DNA from 2 places in the Rhodococcus sp. IEGM 1354 genome. Region 2 is predicted to be linked to the other one. Evidence: riboswitches for the same ligand, from Rfam matches in the RefSeq annotation. Region 2 holds a riboswitch; the other holds the start of a gene.
What was found. A riboswitch is a leader RNA that binds a small molecule or an ion and turns the genes downstream of it on or off. The one in region 2 is predicted to bind cyclic di-AMP.
Positions count from the first base shown of each region.

Region 1 (5,608 bases), on a different contig from region 2:
AGCATCTCGGTCACTTCGGCGCGGCGCTGCTCGTCGTAGGTCGGCGGATTCCGCGAGGCCGACGGATCGGAGAAAGTCGATGCGCTCGATGTCTCTGCTCCCGATGCAGGACCGTCGTGACGATGAACCAACAGCAGCGTCGACGCCACTGCCAGAACGACCAGGACTGCCGCCCATCGCGCCCAACCCGACGCGGTGAGCGCGTGGACAACGGACGGCCGTTCCCTACCGCTCATTCAGGCGTCAGTCGTCGTTCGCGGCACAGTCAGTATCGACGGGCCCCGTAGAACGGGAACGACGCCATCGACTGGACCTTCACCGGTACCCCGAAGGTGGAGGCATGCAGCACGTTGCCGTTACCGGCGTAGATACCGACGTGTGATGCGTCCGGGTAGAACAGAACGACGTCTCCCGGCTGCAGATCCTTCTGATCGACGGGAGTTCCGCCGGCAGCCTGAGCCTGACTCGACCGCGGCAACGTCTTTCCGACCTGCTTGTAGGCCCAGACGACCAACCCGGAGCAGTCGAAACCGTCGGGGCCGGTCGCTCCCCAGACGTACGGCTTGCCGATCTGTGTGAGACCGGCTTGCAACGCGCTGGCACCGGATCCCGGCGTCAAGTTCTTCAGAATCGTGGAGGGGTCGAAACCTTCAGGAAGCGCCGATCCCGCGAGGGCCAGCTGCTCGGACGAGGAAAGCGCGCTGTACGCGGCCATGACTTCGGCGATCTGGCCCTGAAGTTCACTCTGCTTCGCCTGCAGATCGTCGCTGACCGCTTTGGCCTGCTCGGCGGCTACTCTGGCCTGTTCTGCGGCGGTCGCGGCGGCCTGCTCTGCCGCGGATGCATCCGCGCTGGCCTGCTGGAACCGAGCTACCTGACCGGCTGTCTCGGCGGAGATGACATCGAGGGCCGACATTTGGTCGAGCAACTGTTGCGGGGAGTCGCTGACCATGACCGCGAACAACCGGTTGGTGCGAGCGCCCTGGTAGTTGACATTGGCCACCTTGTCCATGGCGGGTTTGAGCTGCGCCAGCTGCGACTGGGCGGCGTCGAGGGCCGCCCGACTGGCATCGACGGCGGTCTGCGCATCGAGCTGCTCGCGAGCCCGAGCGTCAAGATCGATCTGCGCGTTGTGCAGCGACTCGTTGGCCTGTTCCGACTCCCTGGACAGCTCCGCCAGCTTCGCCTGCGCGTCGGAAGCCGAGCCGAAGCCCGGATCGGCGGTCGCCGTCGTGATCGGCACCACCATGATGCACGCGGCCGCAACGGCTGTGGTCACCGAGCTACCTACTAGCCGTAGAACTCGGGTGGTTCTCGATATCGCCACGGAAAGCGACTCTCCGTCCTGACATATGCCATTCCAGCTGGAGTGGCGGTTGGAAAAAGTGACCGGAACCGAACGATACCCATGCTCAGCTGGGCGCGGACCTGAACACGGTCCGAAATCGACGCAGTCTGCAGGTGACAGATCACAAACCAAACGTCGGAGAGGTCTCGATCAGATTACGAACTGGGCGCTCTGCTGTCCACCGTACCGGCGTGTCACCCGAAAACCGTCCCCGGAAACGACACCAGGGCCGAACCGTCGAAACGGATCGACCCTGTCGGTCGGTACACAACTCCGGTCCGAGTGCTCGGCTCAGTAGCGTCGAGCGCCGTCGAACGGCATCGATGCCAGCGGGGCGACCTTGACCGGCACTCCGGAGGTCGATGCGTGGACGACGTTGCCGTCACCGACATAGATGCCGGAGTGCGAGCCGCCGTAGAACGACACCACGTCGCCGGGCATCAGGCTGTCTCGCGAGACCGGCGTGCCAGCGGCGGCCTGGTCGTAGCTGGTCCGCGGCAGGCTGATGCCGGCCTGCTTGTAGGCCCACTGGACCAGTCCGGAGCAGTCGAACGAGTCGGGACCCGATGCGCCGTACACGTACGGAGCACCGATCTTGGACTCGGCCGCCTGGACAGCCTTGGCAGCCGGGGTGACCTGCGGGGTAAGGGGTGCACCCGGAGCGGGCATGCCGGGAATGTTGAGGGGAGGGAGACCCGGGATGTCAGGAATCTCGAAGGTTCCGACGCCGGGGATGGTGACAGGGGCCGCCATTGCCGGTGCAGCGGGGAGAATCACCACGCCTGCCGTGAGCGCTCCGGCTACGAGAGCTCGCCGCAATGTTCGGTTGGAAAGTTGTGACGCCACGAAAGATGGTGCTCCGTTTCTTCCACTCGTCCGCCGACCGAGTTAGCTGACGGGTTCGGGCTGGGAAGAGCAGCCCTACCCACCGGCCACCATCGGTGACTCGGCGGGATTCACCCCAGTAAATATCGGGTTCCCGGTACGAACACTCTCGCGAGTGAACGATTAGGCGGTGACTTGCGACGCCACTCCGGTTTGGACTGGCAAGACTCCGCAAGGTCTCAGGAAGGTTACGAAATGGCATACCCCTGTGTCGACCCCAACGCGCCGAACGGACCGAATTCGGCCGTGTTCTCGCTACCCGGCGCGTTGATCGCCCGGTGTGTCACGAGTCGATAACAGGGGAACATCCGCGGTGCCGTCGTCGTTCATCACGAGCTTGAGCGCGGGCACCATACCGACCTCGGCGAGTACTCCCATGGCACCCAGTTCTTCCTGCTCGAGGGTGATTCGAGACGGCGAACCGACCCATTGCCCATCCGATCTCTCGGGCATCCCAGGAGCCCCCAGAAGCACCGTCACAACGCAGTCGGCACAGGCGATGTCACGAACCAGGCAGTCACTGCAGTCGATGATCATTGTGATCCTTGTCTCTTTGTCGGGTCGGACGGTGTAATCGGCCGATCGAGCGAAAGATAGCGCCAGCCACCGACAGGTTCCGCGACTCGACGATCGGCACCGACCGACACGATGCCCTCCGACGCCGTGGTCGGCGTTCTTGTCGGAGGTCGGCCCTAACGTCGTCGCAGTGAGCCTGCCGATCCAGCTGACGTTCGACGAACTCGACACCCCACTTCACGCCACCACGTTCGTCGTTGTCGACCTCGAAACCACTGGCGGCAGCGCCGACACCGAGGCAATCACCGAAATCGGGGCAGTCAAGGTCAGAGGCGGCGAGATCATCGGCGAATTCGCTACCCTCGTCGACCCGGGCAGATCGATCCCGCCGTACATCGTCGAGTTGACCGGCATCACGACGGCGATGCTCATCGGGGCTCCCCGCATCGAACGCGTCCTGCCCGGATTTCTCGAGTTCGCTCGCGGATCGGTACTGGTGGCACACAACGCCGGATTCGACACGGGATTCCTCAAAGCCGCAGCGAGCCGACTCGACATCGCCTGGCCCCGCTTCCAGGTGCTCTGCACGGTCAAACTCGCCCGGCGAGTGCTCACGCGCGACGAGGCACCCTCGGTGAAACTGTCCGCCCTGTCGACGTTGTTCAGATCCAGCACTCGGCCGACTCACCGGGCACTGGACGACGCGCGTGCCACGGTGGACGTGTTGCACGGCCTGATCGAACGAGTGGGCAACCAGGGCGTGCACAGCTACGCGGAACTGGTCGACTACCTCCCTGCGGTGTCGGCGGGGCAACGGGCCAAACGCGGCCTGGCCGCCCACCTGCCCGATACACCCGGGGTCTACCTCTTTCGAGGACCGTCGGACGAGGTCCTGTACGTGGGCACCTCGAACAACCTCAAGCGTAGAGTGCGCAACTACTTCACCGGTTCCGAGACACGTGGACGAATGAAGGAGATGGTCTCGCTCGCCACTCGCGTGGACCACGTCGAATGCGCACACGCACTCGAGGCCGGAGTCCGCGAACTACGGCTGCTCTCCGCTCACGTCCCGCCTTACAACCGCCGGTCGAAGTTTCCCCGCAAAGGGTGGTGGGTCACCCTCACCGACGAAGCGTTTCCCCGTCTGTCGATCGTGCGCACTCCCGCACCGAACAGCCTCGGACCGTTCGCTGTTCGGGCGGACGCGGCGGAGGCCTCCGCCCTCGCGGCAGAATTCTGTCGACTTCGTACATGTACCCGCCGGTTGGGCCGCTCGGTTCGACACGGTGACGAGTGCACCGCGACGGACGTCGGTGGCTGCCCAGCGGCCTTCTCCGGGCCCCTGACGGCCGAGGAGTACTCCGGTGCCCCGGCGAAGTTTCTGGCGTTCGTGTGTGGACACGACGACGAGCTGCTGTTCGCGATGCGGCGCCGCGTCGCCGAACTCGCGGACCGTGAACTGTTCGAGACAGCCGCGCGTCTCCGCGATCGAATCGCCGTGACGGTGAACGTGCTCCGCAGAATGCACCGGGCGGCTGCCGTTGCGGCCATCGCCGAGCTCGTGGCGGCCAGGCGGACGGCCGACGGTGGTTGGGAGCTGATGGTGGTGCGCTTCGGCCGCTTGGCCGGGGCGGCCGTCGCGCCGCGAGGGGTGCACCCGATGCCCGTCGTCGATGCGATCACGGCGTCGGCCGAGACGGTGTTGCCCGACGCGACGCCACTTCGCGGTGCGCCACCGGAAGAGGTGGGCCTGATCGCGTCGTGGCTCCACGCGGACGGAGTGCGCATCGTTCGCACCAGCAGCGGCTACTGCAGCCCTGCTCGGTCTGCGGGTTCGTGGGAGGAGTGGTGTCGGACGGCCCGAGAAGCAACGCGGCAGGAGTGGAGCCCGCGGAACGACCGGTGAGGCAGGAGTGGAGCCCGCGGAACGACCGATGAAGCGAGGGTGGAGTCCGCTGAGCAACTAGTGTTGTCTCGGTTGGGTCGAGCTCGCGTCGTGTGCGGGCCCGGAGATGCGTGAGGAGCACAGATGATCAATGCCATCGTCTTGATCGACGCCGAGGCCGATCTGATTCCCGAGGCGGCGCAGGCCGTTGCGGATGTGGACGGCGTGTCGGAGGTGTATTCGTGTGCGGGCGACGTCGATCTGATCGCCATCGTCAAGGTGCGTGATCATGCGTCGATAGCCGAGGTCATCACCAAGCACATCAATCGTGTTCGTGGTGTTCGCAGTACGACGACTCACATTGCGTTTCAGTCGTATTCGAGTGCCGACGTCGATGCAGGATTCTCGATCGGCGAGTAGTTCGGTGTGATTCAGTCGGCCAGCGCGGTGGTGCAGCGTGCCCAGTCGGCAAGCAGGCGGGCCGCGGAACCGTTGTCGACAACCGTTGCCGCAGTTGCCAATCCGGCTTCGATTTGCTCGTGCAGGTTTCCCGAGACTCCTCGATGCGCGGCCATGGCCGCGGCGGCGTTGAGTAGCACGGCGTCACGGACGGGTCCGTGTTCGCCGGCGAATACGCGATGCGCCACTGCTGCATTGAATTTCGCGTCCCCGCCTCGGAGGGCCTCGATGGGCGCACGAGCGATTCCGTAATCGACCGGGTCGATCGAGTCGACGGTGACGGTCCCGTCGGACACCACGTGCACGGTGGTCGTGGTGGACAGGGTGATTTCGTCGAGCCCGTCGTCACCACGGACGACGAGAACCGAACTACCGCGTCGAGCGAACACGCCGGCGACGACAGGCACCAGATTCTCGAATGCACAGCCGATCAGTCCGGCGCGTGGGCGGCCGGGGTTGGTCAGTGGGCCCAGCACGTTGAAGATCGTCGGAATGCCGATCTCCTTACGCGCCGG
Region 1 covers NZ_JASHKT010000002.1:391,179-396,786, reverse strand. The annotation lists gene QM588_RS06360 (hypothetical protein) at 1-236, opposite strand, end outside; gene QM588_RS06355 (C40 family peptidase) at 266-1,249, opposite strand; gene QM588_RS06350 (C40 family peptidase) at 1,640-2,194, opposite strand; cyclic di-AMP (ydaO/yuaA leader) riboswitch at 2,211-2,373, opposite strand; gene QM588_RS06345 (hypothetical protein) at 2,489-2,686, opposite strand; gene QM588_RS06340 (DEDD exonuclease domain-containing protein) at 2,940-4,655, shown strand; gene QM588_RS06335 (Lrp/AsnC family transcriptional regulator) at 4,779-5,054, shown strand; gene trpD (anthranilate phosphoribosyltransferase) at 5,066-5,608, opposite strand, start outside.
Region 1: another riboswitch for cyclic di-AMP. It lies ahead of QM588_RS06350 (C40 family peptidase); the one in region 2 lies ahead of QM588_RS08555 (resuscitation-promoting factor Rpf1 domain-containing protein).

Region 2 (5,608 bases):
CGCGTACGACATGCGTTCGGCGTCGGTGAGGGTGACGCGCACCTCGATGCACTCGGCCGGTGCGATCCACCCCTGCGCCTCGATGTCTTTCCATGGCGCGTCGTACCGCTTCGGGCCGATCAGCGAGAAGACGTCGCCCTCGCGTCCGTCCTCTCGGACGAGCGTGGCCGTCAAGCCGAGTCGGCGACGTGACTGCAGGTCGGCTGTCATGCGGAACACCGGTGCGGGGAGCAGGTGCACCTCGTCGTAGATGACCAGACCCCAGTCGCGGGAGTCGAACAGCTCCAGGTGCTTGTACTCACCCTTGGTTCGACGGGTGATGACCTGGTACGTGGCGATTGTCACAGGGCGGATCTCTTTGCGCTCACCCGAGTACTCGCCGATTTCCTCCTCGGTGAGCGACGTGCGAGCGATGAGCTCGCGCTTCCACTGCCTGCCCGCGACGGTGTTGGTGACCAGGATCAGCGTGGTGGCCTTGGCCCTGGCCATCGCCGCCGCACCGACCATCGTCTTTCCCGCTCCACACGGCAGGACGACGACACCGGAGCCGCCGGCCCAGAACGAATCCGCGGCCATCTCCTGGTAGTCGCGCAGCGTCCACTTGCCGCCCTCGGTGTCGAGCTCGATCGGGTGCGCTTCGCCGTCGACGTAGCCGGCGAGGTCCTCGGCGGGCCAGCCGATCTTGAGCAACATCTGCTTGACGTGGCCGCGTTCGCTCGGATGCACGATGACCGTGTCCTCGTCCACCATCGCGCCGAGCATGGGCGCAATCTTCTTGTGCCGCATCACTTCGGTGAGCACGGCGCGGTCCAGGCTGATCAGCACCAGACCGTGGATCGGGCTCTTGACCAACTGCAGCCGGCCGTACCGAGCCATCGTGTCGACGATGTCGACCAGCAACGGTTGCGGTACCGCATAGCGCGAGTAGTTGACCAACGCGTCGACCACCTGCTCGGCATCGTGACCGGCAGCGCGCGCGTTCCACAGCGCCAGCGGGGTGATGCGGTAGGTGTGTACGTGCTCGGGGGCACGTTCGAGCTCGGCGAACGGTGCGATCGCCGCCCGCGCTGCGCCCGCGAGTTCGTGATCGACCTCGAGCAACAGCGTTTTGTCGGACTGGACGATCAGCGGGCCGTCGGTCACGGTTCCTCCTAGAGACTTCTGCTGCGCCCGAAAGAGCGCAACTTCTCCATTGTCCACAGGTAGGGGCCCGCGTGCACGTGAGCGGTGACTCAGTCCACCAAGGCGACAGAGGTGATGCGGTGCAGAGTGAACCGTCGCACGCCCCCGGTGGCGGGGTCGAACGCGTCGAGTTGGCCGCCGCCGATGCTGATCGGATCGACGATGCGGTGGGTCGCGACGCCCTGCGCGTCGACGTACCCGATGCTGACGCTGCGCTTGACCTTCGCCGCTGTCTGCAGCAGCGTCATCGTCGCCGTGCTGCTCGCGCGAGATCCGTCGGCCCGCACCACCGCACCGCCGTTGCCCGCAGCGCGGTCTGCGGCACGCATCCCGCGTACCAACGACCCGAGCTGCTCGTCGGTGGGAACGGCCGGGGTACGGAACGTCTGGCGTGGCCGCCGCGCCGACACCCGCGAGCCGCGGGCTCGAAGATCGACGATCGTGCCGGACGAGTCCTCGCCCGCGGGCGCGAATCCGGCCCCGGCGAGTACCGACAGCACCTCGGCCAGCGGTGCCTGAGAGATCGCGACGGTCGGAGCGAGGGCGCGCAGGGCCAGCGACTCGGCGGCCGGAGAGGCCATCACCTCGGCGAGCAACGCCGGATCCTCGCACCGGACGAACGAGGCGGCCACGCCGGCGCGCAGCCGGCCGTGACGCCGAGCCACGTCGTCGATCAGATACGTCAGGGCCTGCGGAACGGGAGTGCGGGAATGGGTCGCGAACAACGAATGCAACTCCGAGGCCGTCAGGCCCACGTCGAGGGCCCGGCGCAGGCTCGTGTCGCTGATGCGATACATGGTCGCTGCGCCTGCCGACTCGACGTCGGCGACGAGCGCGATCCGATCCTGCAGATCCGGTTCGAGCGGCCCCGGTGCCACCAGAGTCAGGTCGGCCTGCACCAGCACGTAGTCGATCGGCTCGGGGAGTGCCGCGCGCATATCGGCCTCGGCGTTGCCGTCGTGCAGCAGGGAGCGTCCCGGCGTCGACATCGCGCCGCGCGCGACCACTCCCAACGCGGTCGCCTCGGCGATCACGTGCCCGACGGGTGTCACGCCGAACCGTCCGGACCACCGGGGTCGACGCCACGTCAGGGTGCGGGTGAGGTCGGCGGGCGTCGCGGCGTGCCCACTGCCGAGTTCGGCGAGCAGCTCCAGGATCATGCGTCGGTCCCGGGGCGCGGCCGGCGAGCGCACTTCGTCCGACAGTGCGGCAATGGGCTTGTCGTTGGGGTCTCGCATGCCGATCACCCACGGTGCTCGCGGGGTCTCGAGCCAGGCGGAGGCGAGAGTGTGCCAGCGGGCGGCCGGGGCGGCGGCGAGCCACGCGTCGACGGCGGGCGTCGGTGCCCAGTAGTCGTCGCCGGTGTCGGCGGAGGGGACGGGGTCCGGGGTTCCGCTGGAGATCAGGTGGGCGGCGGCGAGCAGTTCGACGACGATGCTCACGCGGTCGTCGTCGAGTCCGGTGGCCTTGGTGATCTTGCGCAGCTCGCGCACGCCGAGCCCGCCGGCCTTGAGGGCGGGAGCCGGCGACGCGGACAGCGCCTCGATGATCGCCACACAGTGCCGCCCGAGCTCGAGTGCCTCGCCCGCCGCGGCGGCGTCGACGTCGGTGAGCGCATGTGCCGTGGTGGTCAGCTTCGGCTCGGCGAGTGAGCGGGGATCCGTCATGGGCTCGCCGCGCAATATCTGACCGACCTGGACGGGGAGTTCGACGGTTTGCTCGTCCAACCAGATCAGCAGCCCTGCGGCGAGCAGTTTCTGCACGGGTCTGTCGGGTGGGGTACCCGGTGCGGCGTCTCGGGTACGGCCGGTGGGCGACGATCTGGCCAGGGTGTCGAGAAGATTGCGTTCGCCGTCTTCGAGTGCGGCCAGCGCTGTGGTGATGTGGGTTTCGGTGAGGGTGTCCACCGGGTCGAGAGCGCGGCCGATGCGCCACGGCACGGCGTCCGCAGCGGTGGCGCTGATCCGGAATCCTGCGGCGTCACCCCAGACGAGGAAGCGTTCGCGTAGTTGTGACAGCGCTTTGTCCACGGCCTTCGCCGGGGCACGCTTGGCGATGACGGACAGCAGAGTGGCCCTGGTGACCGGGCGCTCGTAGGCCTCTTCGATGGCCAGGATCTCGAGCACGGTCAGGGCCAGGGTGTCGAGGGTGTCCGCAGTGTGCAGGATCGACCGGCGTTGCTCGGCCCGGCCGGCGAGGACTGCCAGCGAGGCGGGCGGCGGCGCAGTCAGATCCGGACGCAACGACATGGCCTTGATCAGCTCCGCGTCGGTGCGAGCTGCGATCCACTGAGGCAGATCGGGAGGCATGTCGGTGTGTCGGGGCGCAGTCGTGTCGGTCATCGTCTATCAGATTAGAGACCTGGGCTGGTGCTCGCCGCAGGGCAGGTGTCAAAATGGGCCCATGGTGAACAAGTCGAAGAAGCCCTATGTCGATCCAGGCTGGCCGGAAACCGCTCGCGGTGACCACGCGGTGACCGAACTCTCGTCCGCTCGATCGGGTGGCTTGTCGCCCTTCGGCGAGGACACCGAGTTCCCGCTGCCCGTCGAAGACCTGCCCTACGCCCATCCGGTGACCGTCGTCAATCGCTGACAACGGCGCCCGAACACGAGAAAGCCCCCGACATCGTCACGATGTCGGGGGCTTTTCTCGTATGCGGCGGGTTCTTGCCTACTGGGGCAGGAACGCCTTGTTCGCCTGGTAGAAGCTGACGACCTGCGGATCGAGCTGGATGCCCTGCGCGGCGTTCTGGACGAACGACGCGATCTGGGGATCGTTGGTGATGTTCTGGACGGCGGTGACGATGCCGTTGACGACCTCGGCGGAAGCATCGATCGACGGGATCGACGTCAGATCGGGGAGGGCGGGAACTTCCGGTGCCTTGGGGGTGACCGGAACGCTGCGCTCGGTGGGTGCGCTGCTCAGACCGAGGCTCGAGGAGCAGGCAGGCCATGCGCCCCAGCCCTGCGAGTCGAGGACCTTCTCGGCGACTGCGATCTGCTCTTCACGGCTGGCCTGGTTGGCCGTTGCCGCGTACTGCTGTCCACCGTGTGCGTTCCAGGTGCTGGGGGAGAACTGCAATCCGCCCTGGAAGCCGTTGCCGGTGTTGATGCCCCAGTTGCCGCCTGCTTCACACTGTGCAAGGCGATCCCAGTCGGAATCCGGTGCCGCGTTGGCGGTGCCGGTGAAGGCGATGCCCGCGGTGCCCATGATGGCACCGGTGACGGCTACCTTTGCGACGGTCTTGCCAGTGGTGCTCGGCTTGCGATGACGTCCGCTCATACGAGTTGAAATCCTCTCCACACGCGCCTGCGAGGTCAGCTGTCGGGTTCGGGCTGAGAGGTAGCCCGGCCTTCTTGCTCTTCCATATCGGATGAGCAATTGGGCTTCACCCCAAGGGAACTAGGTGCGGCTTCGTGAGTCGCTACAAGTTCCCGGTTGTCCGTGGAGGACGTGGGTCCCCCGTCCTCGTCCCCTGGGTGATCGTCGAGGGTTGTTCCGGTTCCCGCGGGACGAGGTTTGGCGCTGCGGGCCGGAATTCGGCCGAACTTTCCGGCCGCTGCTGACCGTACTGAAATTCCCGGGTTACGTCACTATTTGGTAACTGTCGATTTTTTCGTGTGTCAGCGACCGTCCCGACGGTCTGATTCCGGTCGCTCGAATAGGCCCAGCTAGTGGCTGTTCTCGGTGATCGACCCCGTGCTGTTGCCGGTCTGTTACCGAAGCGTTATGTGACGGAAGTCACATCAACCGAGGGGGCCTCGAAAGGTCACCGAACCGCAACGATGTCTTTTCCCAGCGGCATCAGCGAGACCGGAATCAACTTGAGGTTCGCGATCGCGAGCGGAATACCGATGATCGTGATGGCCATGGCGATCGCCGTGACGACGTGTGTCAGCGCCAGCCACCACCCGGCGAGGACGAGCCACAGCACGTTGCCCACGAGGGCACCCGAACCCGCACCGGGCTTGTCGACGATCGTCGACCCGAACGGCCACAGGGCGTAGACGCCGATGCGGAACGACGCGATCCCGAACGGAATGGTCACGATCAGGATGCACAGCAGGAGTCCCGCGAAGAAGTAGCCGAGTGCGAGCCACAGTCCGCCGAACACGAGCCAGATGACGTTCAGGAGCAGTCGCATGATCTATCGCGCCCGTCGGCCGGAGAGCAGCGCGTACACCAGGGCGAGCACGAATCCGGCGGGTGCCGAGAACATCGCCGTCAGGTACAGGCCCAATGGCGGCTTGGCGTCGGAGAAGACCGGGAAGAACAGGATCGCGACGATGGCGACGAGGCCGATCGCGAACAGCACCAGCGCGATGCGCAGCAGTGCAGTACTTCGCTTGCGAGTAGATGAGTCCACACCACCACGGTAGTGCGCGGCGTTGCGTCGTGCGAAAAACCGGAATGCCCTATTCGGGGC
Region 2 covers NZ_JASHKT010000003.1:291,116-296,723, forward strand. The annotation lists gene QM588_RS08540 (DNA repair helicase XPB) at 1-1,143, opposite strand, end outside; gene QM588_RS08545 (helicase-associated domain-containing protein) at 1,233-3,524, opposite strand; gene QM588_RS08550 (hypothetical protein) at 3,586-3,774, shown strand; gene QM588_RS08555 (resuscitation-promoting factor Rpf1 domain-containing protein) at 3,853-4,464, opposite strand; cyclic di-AMP (ydaO/yuaA leader) riboswitch at 4,473-4,681, opposite strand; gene QM588_RS08560 (YccF domain-containing protein) at 4,952-5,326, opposite strand; gene QM588_RS08565 (hypothetical protein) at 5,330-5,548, opposite strand.